One region of the Desulfomicrobium salsuginis genome, then DNA from elsewhere that is predicted to be linked to it. Evidence: predicted binding sites of a transcription regulator. Region 1 holds the regulator's gene; each other region holds the start of a gene.
The links. Region 1 encodes sigma-54, which starts transcription at its own class of promoters, with help from an activator protein. Its sites were predicted from a motif close to CTGGCACGGNNNNTGCTT; they were not measured.

Region 1 (5,448 bases):
TTTCCGAGAAGACCGGTATCCCCTTCGAGCACATGGCCTACGTGGGCGACGACTGGGTCGACGCCGCGCCCATGTCCATGGTCGGCTTCCCCATCGCCGTGCCCAACGCCCGTCCCGAGATCCTCAAGCTCGCGGCCTGGACCACCCGGGCCATGGGCGGCCACGGGGCCGTGCGCGAGGCCCTGGACTTCGTCCTGCGCGCCCAGGGCAAGCTCGACGCCATGTGGCGGGAGTGGCTGACGGCATGAAGCGAGCCCTGGCGGCCCTGCTGACCCTTCTCGTCCTGGCCGGCATCGCCGTCCTGGGTTGGCGCATGCTGTGGCCCGAGCGTCTGGGCCCCGACATCGCCCGCAACGTGGACGTGGACCTGAGCCTCAAGGGCGTGAACCTGAGCCAGGGCAAGGACGGCAAAAAGCTCTGGAACCTGAGCGCTGCCGGGGCGGACTACGCCGAGGCCGGAGACGAGCTGATCCTGACGGACCCCGTCATCACCTACTGGGGCGAGGACGGCGAGGACCACGTCGAAGTCACGGCGCCCAAGGGGCAGGTCTGGCAGAAGGAGGACCGCGCCAGGATGTGGGACGGCGTCAACGCCACCCGGGGGGAATACCGCATGCGCGCCGACACCCTCGACTACACGGGCGGCAACCGCACCTTGGTTCTGTCCGGCCACATCGATATTTCAAGCGATTCCATGCAGGGCAGTTCCGACGCCCTGACCTATTTCCTGGACACGGGCGACATCCTGGCCCGCGGCAACGTCCAGGTCACCCTGAACTGACGAGCGGGAACATCTATGCGTTCACTCATTCTGATTCTCCTCCTGGCATGGGCCGCCCCCCTGTGGGCGGCGGAGCAGACCGTGCCGGTCAAGATCACGTCCGACACCATGACCTACACCCAAAAAGGCGACCAGGTGCTCTTTTCCGGGTCGGTGCACGTCATCCGCCAGGACGTCGAGATGTGGTCCGACACCCTGACCGTGTTCCTCGACAAAAAGCAGGGCGGAGGCAACTCCACCCAGACCGCCATGGACCAGCAAAGCTCCATCAAGAAAATCGTCTCCCAGGGCAATGTCCGCCTGAAGGCCGACAAGGGACGCTCCGGCACCTGCGCCAAGGCCACATACGAAACGGCCACGGAGATCCTGACCCTCGAAGGCGACCCCGTGCTCATGGAAGGCGCCAACAAGATCCAGGGCGAGGTCATCAAGCTCTACATGCGGGAGAACCGCAGCGAAGTCCTGGGCGGCAAGCAGCGGGTCGAGGCCATCTTCAACACCCCGGCCGACACCAAGGAGCTCAAGCCGTGACGATCCTGTCCGGCCGCCAGCTGGCCAAACGCTACGGCGCCCGCGACGTTGTCCGCGACATCGACCTCGACGTGCGCCAGGGCGAGGTCGTCGGCGTGCTCGGCCCCAACGGCGCCGGCAAGACCACGACCTTCTACATGCTCGCCGGCATCGTCTCGCCCACGCGCGGGGAGGTCACCCTGGACGGCGTGGACATCACCCGCTGGCCCCTGCACAAGCGCGCCCGCCTGGGCATGAGCTACCTGCCCCAGGAAAGCTCCATCTTCCGCAAGCTGACCGTGCGCCAGAACCTGCAGCTCATCCTGGAATACTCCGGCCGCACGGCCGAGGAACAGAAACGCACGGCCGACAGGCTCCTGGACGAACTCGGCATCACCCGCCTGCAGGACCAGCAGGCGGCCTACCTGTCCGGCGGCGAGCGGCGCAGGCTCGAAATCGCCCGCGCCCTGATCCGCGACCCGAAGTTCATCCTGCTGGACGAACCCTTCGCCGGCATCGACCCCCTGGCCGTGGACGACATCCAGACCATCATCGAGGGCCTCAAGGCCAAGGGCATCGGCGTGCTCATCTCCGACCACAACGTGCGCGAGACCCTGCAGATCTGCGACCGCGCCTACCTGGTGTATGACGGCCGCATCATCCTGAGCGGCAGCCCCGACGAAATCGTCGCCGACCCCGGGGCGCGCAAGGTCTATCTCGGCGAGGGTTTCAGCCTTTAGCGGCGTGCCGATTTCCCAAGGATTGCCACGACCTGCCTTCTGTGGCAAAGTCTTTGCTGGATGAATCCGCCGACGACAACACTGCATTTTACGCGTAGACGACAGAGACACTATGGGCCTTGAACTTCGACAGAACCTCAAGCTGACGCAGCAGCTGGTCATGACCCCGCAGCTGCAGCAGGCCATCAAGCTGCTTCAGCTCTCCCGATTCGAGCTCCTCGAAGCCGTTCAGCAGGAACTGCTGGAAAATCCGATGCTTGAGGAAGCGCCGCGGGAACTCTCCGAGGAGGTCGAAGCCCAGGCCCCGCCCGCCGAGCAGCGGGCCGACGTGTCCTTCGACGACGCCGAACTCATGCGCAACGCCGACTGGGAGAACTACCTCGGCGACTTTTCGAGCACGACCAAGCAGGTGCAGTTCAAGGAGACCGAGGCCCTCGAAGAGATGATGTCCTACGAGGCCAGGCTCTCGGGCAAGCCATCCCTGGAAGGGCATCTCCTGTGGCAGCTCTGCCTCTCCAACATCACCGAAGAGGAAGAGGCCATCGGCGAGGCCATCATCGGCAATCTGGACTCCCTGGGCTACCTGACGACCAGCGCCGAGGAGATCGCCTCCGAGACCCTTTCGCCCCTGGCCCTGGTCAAGTCCGTCCTGCACCGCCTGCAGCGCTTCGACCCCGTGGGCGTAGCCGCCCGTTCCCCCAAGGAGTGCCTGCTCATCCAGCTGGAGGTCCTGGGCCAGGACGACCCCATCCTCATCTCCCTGGTCGACGAGCATCTGGAGGACATCGAGAAGCGCCGCTACAAGCCGCTCCTGCGCAAGTTCAAGATCCAGATGGAGGACCTGAAGGCCTACCTGGACATCATCCAGACCCTGGACCCCATGCCCGGAGCGAGCTACGGCAGCGACAACACCGTCTTCGTCAGCCCCGACGTCTTCGTCTACGAGTACGAAGGCGATTTCGTCATCGTCATGAATGACGACGGCCTGCCCAAGCTGCAGCTCAGCCCCTACTACATGGAAGACACGAGCCTGGCCGTGAAGGGCCCGGACCGGGAGTACTTACACGACAAGATGCGCTCGGCCATGTGGCTCATGAAGAGCTTGCACCAAAGGCAGAGAACCTTGTATAAGGTGGTCGAGAGCATCGTGCGGTTTCAGCGGGCCTTCTTCGAGCACGGAGTGACCAAGCTCAAGCCCCTGATCCTCAAGGACGTGGCCGACGACATCGAGATGCACGAATCCACGGTCAGTCGCATCACCACGAGCAAGTACGTGGCCACACCGCACGGCATCTTCGAACTGAAATTTTTCTTCAATTCCGCGCTGGAGATGGACGACGGCACCCAGGTGGGCTCCGAATCCGTCAAGGCCATCATCAAGAAGATGGTCAGCGAGGAAGACCCCAAGCACCCCTACAGCGACGAGAAAATCGCAGCGGTGCTGAAGGAAACGCTGGATGTGAACATCGCCCGCCGCACGGTGGCAAAATACCGCGCCGTTCTGGGCATCGAGTCGTCATCCAAGCGCAAGCAGGTGTTTTGATATCCCACCCCGCGCCGCCCTTCGGGGAAGACGCGGGGTTGACCCTCAACTGACGAGGAGGATTCCATGAGGATAGTCTTCAACTTCAAGAACTTCGACCCTTCCGACCACCTGCGCAAGTACGCCAAGGACCGTTTCGGCAAGCTCGGCAAATTCATGGCCGGCACCCCTGACGCCGAACTGCAGGTCAACCTCGAAGTCGAGAAATTCCGCCATATCGCCGACGTCGTCCTGACCGGCAAGAACGTGCACATCTCCGCCCGCGAGGACAGCGAGGACATGTACTCCACCGTGGACATGGTGTGGGACAAGCTCGAAGCCCAGATGCGCAAGATCCGCGACAAGGACAAGAGCAAGCGCAAGGCCGGCGGCGAGACCGTGCGCATGGACGTCATCAGCTTCGACGAGGACACCACGGGCAAGCGCAGACAGAGCATCCAGCAGACCGACCACTTCGAGCCCAAACCCATGGTCGTCGAAGAGGCCGCCATGCAGCTCGGCAAGACGGAGAACGAGTTCCTCGTCTTCCTGAACGCCGAGAACGAACGCGTCAATGTCATCTACCGCCGCAAGACCGGCGACTTCGGCCTCATCGACCCTGGGGTATAAGGGCATGAAGCTTGCCGAATATCTGGACAAGGACCTGATCATTCCCGACCTTTCGGCCAGGACCAAGAAGGAGGTCCTGGCCGAACTCGTTTCGTCGCTTCCGGCCAAATTTCCCGGCGTGGACGCCAATCGCGTGGCCCAGGTGCTCATGGACCGTGAGCTGCTCGGCACCACGGGCATCGGCGACGGCATCGCCATCCCCCACGGGAAGCTGGACAGCCTCGGCCAGGTCATGGTCATCGTGGGCCGCAGCCGCGAGGGCGTCGATTTCGCCAGCCTGGACCACAAGCCGGCCACCATCTTTTTCACGGTCTTGGCCCCTTCCAACGTGGTGGGCCTGCACCTGAAGATCCTGGCCACAATCTCGCGCCTGCTCAAGGACACCGGCTTCCGTCAGGCTTTTTCCGACGCCGCCGACGGCGAAAGCCTGTGGCGGCTGCTGCAGTCCGTCTGAAAACCGCGCAGGGCACGTCACACATGGAGAAGCGCAGCGAACTCAAAAACGTCGTCATCGTCTCGGGCATGTCGGGCTCGGGCAAGAGCACGGCCCTGCGTGTCTTCGAGGACATGGGCTTCTTCTGCGTGGACGGCCTGCCGGCCCGCATGGCTCCGGCCCTGATCGAGCTGTTCTTCTCGTCCCCGTCCAAGGACTACCCGGGCCTGGCCATGGGCATGGACCTGCGCCAGCCCGACTTCGCCGGGCAGTGGCGTGAAGTGCTGCAGGACATGGAGAAGCTGTCGGTGCGCCCGACCATCCTCTTCACGGACTCCTCGGACCAGGTTCTGCTGCGCCGCTACGCCACCACGCGCCGGCCCCACCCCCTGGCCACGGGCAACCTGGGCCTGGAAGCCGCCCTGGACCGGGAGCGGGAGATTCTGGAGCCCATCCGCAACCAGGCCGACCTGGTCGTCGACACGTCCCACTACTCGGTCCACGACCTGCGCCGCGTCATCCAGGACAAGTGGGCCAGCATCGCCAGCCAGAGCCAGGGCATGCGCGTGCACCTCATCTCCTTCGGCTTCAAGTACGGGGCCCCGGCCGAGGCCGACGCGGTCATGGACCTGCGTTTCCTGCCAAACCCCTATTTCGTCGAGGACCTGCGTCCCCTGTCCGGACAGGATGAAGCCATCGCCCGCTACGTCCTGGACGGCGAACCCGGCCGGGAGTACCTGAAGAGGCTCTTGGAGTTCCTCGACTTCACCGTGCCCCTCTACGCCAGGGAAGGGCGCTACCGCCTGACCATGGCCTTCGGCTGTACCGGCGG
Region 2 (5,448 bases), 1.4 Mb from region 1:
TCTTCGGTGCGAGACCCGACATCTTCAGCAACCTTAGCAAGGAACAGCTCAATTACATGCGCCATCTGTACCCGTTCATCGACACCGGAGCAGGGGTGTAGGCCATGAGCCTCCTGCCATCCTCCGTCAAAATGCTCATCCCGAAACTGGCGACCCGCCGCCCCACCGTCTGCCTCATCCTGTCGGCGCTGCTGGCGCTCCCGTTCCTCATACAGCTCCCAGCCGTCAGGACCGTGGACAACGTGGACTATTTCACCCTCGAAGGGGACCCGGACGTCGCCTTCTACGACTCCATCAAAAAGACCTTCGGCGATGACGAGTTCTTCCTGATCGCCTTCACGAGCGATTCGCTCTTCACGGCCCAAAGCCTGCGCGCCATCGTCGACATTACCGCCGGCCTCAAGGGCATCCCCGAAGTGCGCAAGGTGCAGAGCCTGGCCAATGTGGACTACATCCACGGCTCGACCGACTACTTCGAGGTGCGTCCCTTCCTGGAGCGCATCCCCGACGACGCAGTAAGCCTGGAGAAGCTCAGGCGCGACGCCGTCGAGAACCCCCTGTATGTGGGCAACCTCATTTCCGCCGACGGTCGCACCACGGCCCTGGCAGTCTTTCCCAAAGCCCACGCCTCCGAGGACGGCAGCTTCCGCAAGCGTCTCCTCGACAAGGCCAGGCAAATACTGGCGGAGCACGCCGGTCTGGGCGATTCGTTCCATCTCGCCGGATGGACGGTGACCAACCTGAGTCTCAGCCAGTACATGAAGTCCGATGTGGCGGTCTTCATCCCCGTGACCTACCTCTTCATTGCCTTGACCATCTGGCTGGTCTTCCGCAGCGTACGTCTGACCATTCTGGCCGTGATCAACATCTCCGTCTGCACGGGTGCGACCATGGGGCTGTTCCCGCTCATGGGCGTCACGCTGAACAACGTGACGACCATCGTGCCCCCGCTGGTCATGGCCCTGGCTCTGGCAGACTCGGTACACATCTTCTCCCACCTGGACAGGAGCCTGCTCGAAAGCGGACTCGACCCGGCCGGGGCCATGGAGCATGTGTTGCAGCGGGTCATCGTCCCCTGTTTCCTGACCAGCCTGACCACGGCCGTGGGCTTCATCTCGCTGATCGTAAGCGACATACCGCCCATCAAGGAGTTCGGCTGGCTGGCCTCGGCCGGCATGCTCTTCGAGTTCGCCTTCTCCTTCCTGCTGCTGCCCCCCCTGCTGCTCTTGTGCAGGCCTGAATCCGTCTTCATCCACAGCCTCAAGGCAAAGGGGCTTAATGTCTTCCTGTCCCGGCTCTCGGATTTCATCGAAGCCCGACCCCGGCGCATAGCCCTGTCCGCGGCGTTGCTGGTGGCCGTGGCCGTCGGCTTTGCAGCGACAATCCGGGTGGAAACCAACCTGCTGGAGTATTTCAAGGAGTCAAGCCCGTTGCGGCAGGATTTGCGCTACGTCGAAGAGCACCTGAGCGGAGTGGGCACCGTGGACGTCTCCATACGGTCCCCGCGGCGCGACGCCTTCCGTGAACCGGAGAGCCTGGCCGTGATCCAGGACATTCAGGGCTTCGCAGGCGCGTTGCCGGGGGTGGACAAGACCATGTCCATGGTGGACTTCCTCAAGGACATGAACATGTCCTTCCACGACGAGGACAGCCGGTTTCACGCCATTCCGGAAAGCAGGGAACTGGTCTCTCAATACCTGCTGCTGTACGATTCGGACGAACTCGGCGAATTCGTCACCTCCGACTACGACCACGCCCGCATCCTGTTGCGCATCTCCGAGCACAGCTCCGCGGGGCAGGCCAGGATCATCGATGCCCTGCGCGGCTTCCTCGCCAGGCACGAAAACGCAGATTTGCAGATACGCATCACCGGGCGGGCGGTTCAGGACGTGAACACCATCGACGCCCTGGTCTGGGGGCAGGTCGAGAGCCTGGCCCTGGCTGCCGTCGTCATCACGCTGATCATGTTCCTGGCCCTGGGGTCGGTGCGCAGCGGAGCGCTGAGCCTCGTGCCCAACATCTTCCCCATCATACTGAACTTCGGCGTCATGGGCGCCCTCGGAATCCCCCTGAACACGTCCACGGCCCTCATCTCCGTGGTCGCACTGGGCATCGCGGTGGACGACACCATCCATTTCCTGACTGAATACAACGCGCAACGCGGCCGGGGCACGCCCATACCCCACGCGCTGCGCACGGTCACGCGGGAGAAGGGCCTGGGCATTTGCTCCTCGTCCATCATCCTGGTCATCGGCTTCGGCGTCCTCGTCCTGAGCAGCTTCGTACCGACCATCAGCTTTGGCGGCCTGAGCGCGGTGATCATGATCACCGCCTGGGTCGGCGACATGGTCGTGCTGCCCGCCTTCATCCTCTCCCGACGTCCCGCTTCCTCCTGATCCCCGCAACGTCACCGTGAGCGCGGAGAGGCAGTCCATGCCTTATGGTCGTGCTGCCCGCCTTCATCCTCTCCCGACGTCCCGTGTCCTCCTGCCCCCCGCTTCGTCACTGCGAGCGCAGCGCGGCAGTCCATACCTTTCCGTCATTTCCGGCGCGCACCGTGCCCCCCGTCGCTTCCGCGTGGTGTAAAATATCGCGGCCCCGACGTGTCGACGGACCTTACAGATGCCCCGGCACACAGCGCCAAATTTAAAATTTTATTCAATTAATACGGAATATTAAGCAACTGGAATGAAATATGCTTTCTCCTGACAAAGGCGCTTGGCTTAAGCCGGATAGAAACATTTTTTCAGATTTCGGGAGGCTTGTATGCTGAAATTCAAAAAAATTGCATTCCTGGCCCTCATGGCCACCCTGTTCTGCGGAAGCGCGTGGGCGTATTCCACGGTGACGTGGGATCTGAGCACCATCGGCTATAACGCCTATGTCGGGAACACCACGCCCTTGAACAGCGTCACGTACAATGAGGTCATCGGCATCACCAACGCCGGAGAGGACTTCCCCTTCAAGTCCCACATCCTGCAGGACCTCGGTGACGACCATGTGCTCTCCAATGGTGACACCTTCACCGAATACGGAGCGTTGGGCATCGTCACCAAGGACGGCAAAGCGACGTTCTTTGGAAAAGGCGAAGACGCTGCATACATCTACTACGAATTCGAAGGCCTTGCCGGCTACATCGACAATGTGGTGGGCAACACCTACGACATCATCTTCACTCCTGGGATCGGCAGCGTTTCCCTGTACGCCTCCACGGACCTTGCAGGCGCCCCGGAATACACCCTGGCCACGTTCGACCTGATCAAGGCCGGCGCCACTGGATTCCTTCTGGACGAAGGCGCTGAACTCAACGGCGCGTTCAGCTTCACCATGGGATTTGCCAGCGTCCTCGACAACTTCTGGTACATCGACGGCAAGGAACTCACGGATCTGAGTTCCATCCTCGGGTATGCCGACATCAACGCGAACCTGCTGAGCGCCGTCCCGGTCTTTGACGGAGGCGATCTGGCCGCCATCGCCCAGCTTCCGACCGCACTCGACCTGACCGTTGAGAATTCCGGAACGGTCCGCCATGCGCCTGTCCCGGAACCGACGACCGTGATACTCCTCGGCGCCGGACTGCTGGGGCTGGGCTTCATGGCCCGCCGCCGCAAAGCTGAGTAACGTTGCCTCATCGCTCTGCCGAGCCGGGAAGAGACTCTCTTCCCGGCTTTTCGCGCTCACAATTCCCGGCATTATCCGTACGCCGACAGCAAAACCAGGGGGCCGACCGTGAAGCGAAACGAGCATCTGGATCATCTGAGCGCCCGGGGCTACCCTGACCCCGCCGCCTACCATGACGTCGCATTTTCCCGCAACATAGGCCTGCTCTCGCCCGGCGAACAGGAACGCCTGGCCGGGGCCAGGGTGGCCATCCCCGGCATGGGCGGGGTCGGCGGCGTCCATCTGCTCAACCTCGTGCGCACTGGCATTGGAAATTTCAACCTGGCGGACTTCGACGTCTTCGAGGCGGCCAACGTGAACCGGCAGGCCGGGGCCAAGGTGCCGGCCTTCGGCCGCCCCAAGCTCGAGGTCATGATCGGCGAGGCTCTGGCCATCAACCCCTTCCTGTCCATCGACCCGTTCTCCGACGGCCTGACCATGGATAACATGGCCAGATTCCTGAGCGGAGTCGACGCGGTCCTCGACGGCCTCGATTTTTTCCAGTTCGAAATCCGGCGCACGCTTTTCAATATGGCCCGCTCCATGGGCATCCCGGTCATCACCGCCGGCCCCCTGGGCTTCAGCTCCGCGTTGCTGGTCTTCACCGCGGACGGCATGTCCTTCGATGAGTACTTCGACGTACGCGACAGCCTGTCCATGGAGGAGAAGTACCTGCATTTTGCCATGGGCCTTGCGCCCAGGCCGACGCAGATCGGCTACATGGACCTCTCCCGCGTGGATCTGCGCGGCGGAAAGGGGCCGTCCTTGAGCATCGCCTGCCAGCTTTGCGCCGCCCTCGCCGCGACCGAGGCCGTACGTGTCATCCTGGGCAGGCCGGGCCTGAAGCCTGCGCCCTCTTTCCTGCAGGTCGACCCGTATCTCCGCACGCTGCGCCAGGGCAGGCTGCCTTGGGGCAACCGTTCGCCCCTGCAGCGCCTCAAGATCTGGTACGTGCGCAACGTGCTCCTCGCCGCCGCGGCCAAGGCCCGGCCGGAAGTACCGCCAATGCCGGCCGCGGTCGGCACGCCATCCGCCGTCCCGTCCCGCGAGATGGCGGACTACCTGCTCCGAGCCGCCGTGCGCGCCCCCTCGGGCGACAACGTCCAGCCATGGCGCTTTCGGCGGACAGACAACGCCATCCAGGTCTTCATGGATTCCGACGCGGACAGGTCATTCTTCAACATCCGCCAGACCGCATCGGTCATCGCCTGCGGGGCTGCGCTGGAGAACATTTCCCTGGCAGCCGCGTCCGCTGGGTTGCGCGCGGCCGTGACGATACGGCCGGACGCCACGCAGGAGAATCTCATGGCCGAGGCGCGATTTGAACCCGGCGCCCCCGGCCCCTCACCCCTGGCGCGCTGCATATGGACGCGCTGCACCAACCGCCGTCCGTACTCGCGACGGCCCTTGCCGGCCTGGCTGCAGGACGATCTCAAGGCTCGCCTGACTGACATGCCCGGTGCGGACTTGCACCTGCTGACGACGCGCAGCCAGCTGCGCAGACTGGCCAGGGTGGTCTACCTGGCGGACAGAATCCGCACGGAGCACAGGGGGCTGCACGAACATTTCGTCTCCATGGTCCGCTTCAGCGCCTACGACGCACAGCGGACGCGGGACGGCCTGCCTTTGCCGAACCTGGAGGCCGGCCGGGCCGGTGACGTCTTCCTGCGCCTGACCAGGCCGTGGCAGGCCATGCGCATCGCCAATGCCCTGCGCCTCGGACGGCTGGCAGCCCTGCACTCGGGCCGCGGCATCCTCGCCAGCGGGGCTGCGGGGCTGGTTGTCGTC
Region 3 (5,448 bases), on a different contig from region 1:
ACCTGAACGGCGTGGGCGAATCCATGCTCCACCCGGAACTGGCGTCGTTCATCGCCTTCGCCAGGGCCAGGGTGCCGCAGGATTGTTCCATTGGATTCCAGTCCAACGGGATGCTGCTGACGCCGCTTCTGGCCGACCGACTCATGGGCGCAGGACTCGACCGCATCTGCTTTTCCGTGGACTCGCCGGACCCTGACGAACTCGGGCGCTTCAGGGCCGGTTCGGAGCTTGGCCGCGTGGCCCGCGCTTTCGACATGATGCACGAAGCCGCCGTGCGTCCGGGCTCCCGCCCCCTGTCCCTGGGCGCCCAGACCGTGGTCAACGCCCAGACCCATGCGGCGCTGCCGGACATGGTGGCCTGGTGCGCCGATCGCGCTGCCGAATTTGTCATCGTCTCCCATGTCCTGCCCTACAACGCGGCCGATGCGGACCAGAGCCTTTACGTTTCCGTTTCCCAGCGGTGCCTGGATTTTTACCGCGAATGGGAAAAAACCTTCGATGCCGAAGGGCTTGACGTCTCGCATTCGTACCAGGCCTTCTATGCCGTCTTCCGCACGCCGCAGCAGCAGCGCCAGGTGGACATCATCCTGGCCATGAAGGAGGAAGCCCTGCGCCGGGGGCTGCAGTTCAGTCTGCCCAATGTCATGCGCGTTGATTTCGACAGGATGGAGCGGGTGCGTGCATCCTTTGCCCGCGCAGCCGAGGTGGCCCGGGAGAGGGGCGTGCGTCTGGATCTGCCGGAGATTGCGGCCCGCGAGCCGCGCGAGTGTCCCTTCGTCAGCGAGCCGAGCATGTTCGTGGCCTGCGACGGGGCCCTGGCTCCGTGCTATTTTCTCTGGCACAGCTATTCGGCCTGGCCCGCCGGACAGGAGATCCGCGTGCGGCAGCGCCGATTCGGATCGGTCCCGCAGGACGACCCCGTGGCGGTTTGGAATGGGGAGGCGTTCGCGCGTTTTCGCGACGAGGCCCGCAAAGAGGAATTTGCCCGCTGCGGCGATTGCAGCGTGGCCCCGTGCGACCACGTGCAGGGCTTTCCGGGACCGTTCGAGAAGGATTGCTACGGGCAGACCGTGCCCTGCGGCATCTGCCCCTGGTCCGGCGGGGGCTTCGCCTGCCTGCAATGAAAAAGGGGAGGTCTTGGGCCTCCCCTTTTTCATTGGTATGCCGGATGGTGATCTAGCCCATGGCGGCCGGGCCCGTCTCCTGGGTGCGGATGCGGATGGCGGCGCCGCATTCGAGGACGAAGATCACGCCGTCCCCTTCCTTGCCGGTGCGGGCGCCCGCGTTGATGGCTTCCACGGCCTGTTCGGCGAAGTCGTCGTTGACGCCGATCTCCAGGCGGACCTTCTTCAGCAGGTTCACTTCCATGACCACGCCGCGGTAGGTTTCGGTGAAGCCCTTCTGGCGGCCGCTGCCGAGCACGTTGGTCACGGACATGTTGTAGATCTTCCTGGAATACAGCTCTTGCTTGACCGCGTTCAGGCACTCGGGCCGGATGTATGCGATGACGAGTTTCATGGTCGTTTCTCCCTTATTCGTTGGTGAAGATCTGGAAGCCGTTGTAGGATTCCATGCCGTGTTCGGTGATATCCAGGCCTTTGAGTTCCTCTTCCTGCGTGACGCGGATGCCGATGGTCACTTTCAGGAGGTAGAAGAGGATCAGGCCTGCGCCGAACGCCCAGGCGAAGACCGCCGCCGCGCCGATGATCTGGGTGACGATGAGGTCCGTGCCGCCGCCGTAGAGCAGGCCGATGCTTGAGCCGTAGCCGGGGGCCGCGAAGAAGCCGACCATGATCGTGCCGAACATGCCGCACACGCCGTGCACGGACGATGCGCCGACCGGGTCGTCGATCTTCAGGACCTGGTCGATGAATTCCAGGGACACGACGACCAGGATGCCAGCCAGGAAGCCGATGACCAGCGATCCGACGGGGGAGACTTCGTAGCAGCCGGCGGTGATGGCCACCAGCCCGGCCAGGGCGCCGTTCAGGGCCATGGAGGTGTCAGGCTTGCCGTGCTTGATCCACGCGTAGATCATGGCGCCTAGAGTGCCCATGCAACCGGCCAGGCTGGTGTTGACCGCGATGTAGCCGATGGCGCCGTTGACGGCCGTGGTGCTGCCGGGGTTGAAGCCGAACCAGCCGAACCAGAGGATGAACACGCCCAGGCCGGCCATGGGGATGTTGTGGCCGGGGATGGCCTTGGCCTTGCCGTCGGGGGAGTACTTGCCGATGCGCGGGCCGAGGACCAGAGCGCCTGCCAGGGCCATCCAGCCGCCAACCGAGTGGACCACGGTGGAGCCGGCGAAGTCGATGAAGCCCATGGTTTCAAGCCAGCCCTTGCCGAGCTCGCCCGCGCCCCACAGGGAGCCCCAGGCCCAGTGCCCCGAGATGGGGTAGATGACGGCCGAGACCACGACGCTGACGATGATGTAGGCTGAAAATTTCGTGCGCTCGGCGATGCCGCCGGAGATGATGGTCGCCGATGTGGCCGCGAACACGGACTGGAAAAACCAGAAGGTCAGGTTCCACATCCCCGCGTCGCTGGTCGGGTCGTTGCCGGCCAGGAAGAATCCGCTCGATCCGATGAAGCCGCCGATGTCCTGCCCGAACATCAGGCCAAAACCAAGCAGGAAGAAGGCGGGCTGCCCGGCCGCAAAGTCGAGCAGGTTCTTCATCAGGATGTTGCCGGCGTTCTTGGCGCGTGCGAAGCCCATCTCCACCAGCGCGAATCCGGCCTGCATGAACATGACCAGGATGGCCGCCACCAGAGTCCACAGCAGGTTTGCGTTGGACTGGGACAGGGCCTCGCCTTCGGCGAATGCCAGGGTCGGGGTAATGGTTGCCAGGAGTAGGGTCATAGCCCAGACTTTTGGTCTGAGCAGGGTCGATGTTTGTCTGGTTGCCGCGTACATGATGTCCTCCGTGGTGGTGAGTGTTGATACCCACACAAAGCACGGAGGATGCCAGGTTTTTATCTCCTTGTTTTTATGGATATTTTTTGCACTGGCTCGGTCTTGTCTGCGGTATTTGTTATTTTTTTCGATGAAATTGCCAGTTTATTCAGTCGTAATTCACAATAATGTTTAATTCGTAATTGTCGGCTCGTTCTTGGGCGATTTTAGGCCACGTCATTTTCGTCTAGAATAATTATTTACATAAGATCAGAATGTTATTTAAATTTTCATTTTTGTATTACATAATTGTTCACATTTGGCTTGTCCTTTCGTCATTATCTTCCAGCTTTCCGACTCGTTCTTTCTGAATTTCACGATTTCGAGGTGCCCTATTTCGTGTGGGCAGTTGTCGCTCCGTGTTCTGCCCGCGTGAAATGCGTATTGTCGAATTTTGAGTTCGTGTTCGGCTACGAAAATGTGCATTGTTACATTGATTGATGTCATGTCCAGGAGTTTGTTTTGCAAAAAAGGAAAATTGCTGTGTATCGCTGCACGAAATTGTATCTTCTCGTGTGGCCGCGGTCAGCCCGAGCAACGGCATCATGCTGTAATTGAATATGTTTTTTCGTTGGCATCGGCCTTGCTCAGTATCGACAAAAATGGAGGTGCTTTGTGAATCCGACCGATACCGCTTTTATAATCGTTTGCTCCGCCCTGGTCATGTTCATGACCCCCGGGCTGGCCCTGTTCTATGCGGGCATGACCCGTTCCAAGAACGCCCTTGGCACCATGATGCAGAGTTTCGCCGCCATCGGCGTCATTTCTCTGGTCTGGATGTTCTGGGGCTATTCCCTGTCCTTCGGCACGGACCTGAACGGGCTCATCGGCGGGCTGGACTTCCTGGCCCTGTCCGGCGTGGGCATGCAGCCTCACGAGTCCATTGCCACCAACCTGCCGCACATGGTCTTCATGATCTTCCAGTGCATGTTCGCCATCATCACGCCGGCGCTCATCACCGGCGCCTTTGCCGAGCGCATGCGCTTCTCGGCCTTCCTCATCTTCATCGTCCTGTGGTGCACGTTCGTGTACGCCCCGCTGTGCCACTGGGTCTGGGGCGGGGGCTGGATGTTCAAGATGGGCGCCCTGGACTTCGCCGGCGGGGCCGTCGTGCACATGAGTTCCGCCAGCGCCGCCCTGGCCGCGGCCTTGGTCATCGGCAAGCGCAAGGGCTGGGGTAAGCGCTCCTTCCTGCCGCACAACCTGCCCATGACCATGATCGGAACGGCCCTGCTGTGGTTCGGCTGGTTCGGCTTCAACGCCGGCAGCGCCCTGGCCGCCAACGAGCTGGCCGGTAGCGCCTTCGTGACCACGCACATGGCGGCGGCCACGGCCATGCTGGCCTGGCTCTTCGTGGAGTGGAAGCTTCACGGCAAGCCCACGACCCTGGGCGCGGCCTCTGGCGCCGTGGCCGGTTTGGTGGCCATCACTCCGGCGGCCGGTTTTGTCGGCGTCATCCCCTCGGTGCTCATCGGCCTTGGCGCGGGCATCTTCTGCTACTTTGGCGTGAGCCTCAAATCCCGCTTCGGGTTCGACGACAGTCTCGACGTGGTCGGCATTCACGGCATCGGCGGCATCTGGGGCGCACTGGCCACGGGCCTCTTCGCCACCAAGGCGGTCAACGCCGCCGGCGCAGACGGCCTTTTCTACGGCAACCCCGGCCAGCTCTGGATTCAGTTCGTGTCCGTGGTGGCGACCTTGGCCTTTTCTTTCATCGTGACCTATGCTCTGCTGAAAATTGTCAGCGCCATCACGTCGCTGCGCGTGACCGAGGAAGAGGAAGAAGCCGGTCTGGACGTGGCTCTGCACAGCGAATCCGCCTATCAGGCCTAACGGGCAACCTTTTGGAGGAATCATGAAACGAGTGGAAATAATCACCAGGCCGTACAAGCTTGACGAGATCAAGGAAGCCCTGACGGGCATGGGCATCCAGGGCATGACCGTGACGGAGGTCAAGGGCTTCGGCCGCCAGCGCGGCCACAAGGAAGTGTACCGCGGAGCCGAGTATCAGGTCGACTTCGTGTCCAAGGTCAAGATCGAGATCGTCATCGACGACGAGATCCTCGACCAGGCCCTCGACGTCATCCAGACCGCGGCCAAGACCGGCAAGATCGGCGACGGCAAGATCTTCGTCTCGACCATCGACAACGCCATCCGCATCCGCACCGGCGAGTCCGGCGCTTCGGCCCTCTAGCCGCAGGGGCGGGACGACCTCCCGCCCCTTCACCCCATGACCATCGAATCATTGCGACAGGCCCGCGATGCCTACCGCGCAGGGGAAGCAGACCATACGCATTCCCCTGCGTGGTTTTCCCTTCAGGTCGACGCCTGGATTCGCGGGGTCTGCGAGACTATCGCGCCCGACGCCGGCCCCTTCTTGCTCCTCGCTGTCGGGGGGTATGGTCGCGGGGAACTCTATCCCTTTTCGGACATAGACGTACTCGTCTGCCTGCCTGAAGCCCATGAAAAGGGGCCAGGCGCGGCGGATTCCGAAG

Region 2: the regulator sigma-54 is predicted to act here: its motif matches at 2,684-2,701, upstream of ACYQ3G_RS10190 (PEP-CTERM sorting domain-containing protein).
Region 3: the regulator sigma-54 is predicted to act here: its motif matches at 2,952-2,969, upstream of ACYQ3G_RS06220 (ammonium transporter).

The regions. Positions count from the first base shown of each region.
Region 1 is NZ_BAAHYA010000002.1:2,066,461-2,071,908, forward strand. It holds gene ACYQ3G_RS16320 (KdsC family phosphatase) at 1-248, shown strand, start outside; gene lptC (LPS export ABC transporter periplasmic protein LptC) at 245-781, shown strand; gene ACYQ3G_RS16330 (LptA/OstA family protein) at 797-1,312, shown strand; gene lptB (LPS export ABC transporter ATP-binding protein) at 1,309-2,031, shown strand; gene rpoN (RNA polymerase factor sigma-54) at 2,144-3,574, shown strand; gene hpf (ribosome hibernation-promoting factor, HPF/YfiA family) at 3,641-4,183, shown strand; gene ACYQ3G_RS16350 (PTS sugar transporter subunit IIA) at 4,188-4,637, shown strand; gene rapZ (RNase adapter RapZ) at 4,661-5,448, shown strand, end outside.
Region 2 is NZ_BAAHYA010000002.1:648,469-653,916, reverse strand. It holds gene ACYQ3G_RS10200 (N-acyl amino acid synthase FeeM domain-containing protein) at 1-101, shown strand, start outside; gene ACYQ3G_RS10195 (efflux RND transporter permease subunit) at 105-2,396, shown strand; gene ACYQ3G_RS10190 (PEP-CTERM sorting domain-containing protein) at 2,767-3,621, shown strand; gene ACYQ3G_RS10185 (ThiF family adenylyltransferase) at 3,730-5,448, shown strand, end outside.
Region 3 is NZ_BAAHYA010000001.1:1,378,421-1,383,868, forward strand. It holds gene ACYQ3G_RS06210 (radical SAM/SPASM family putative metalloenzyme maturase) at 1-1,124, shown strand, start outside; gene ACYQ3G_RS06215 (P-II family nitrogen regulator) at 1,177-1,518, opposite strand; gene ACYQ3G_RS06220 (ammonium transporter) at 1,532-2,914, opposite strand; gene ACYQ3G_RS06225 (ammonium transporter) at 3,569-4,786, shown strand; gene ACYQ3G_RS06230 (P-II family nitrogen regulator) at 4,809-5,147, shown strand; gene ACYQ3G_RS06235 ([protein-PII] uridylyltransferase family protein) at 5,184-5,448, shown strand, end outside.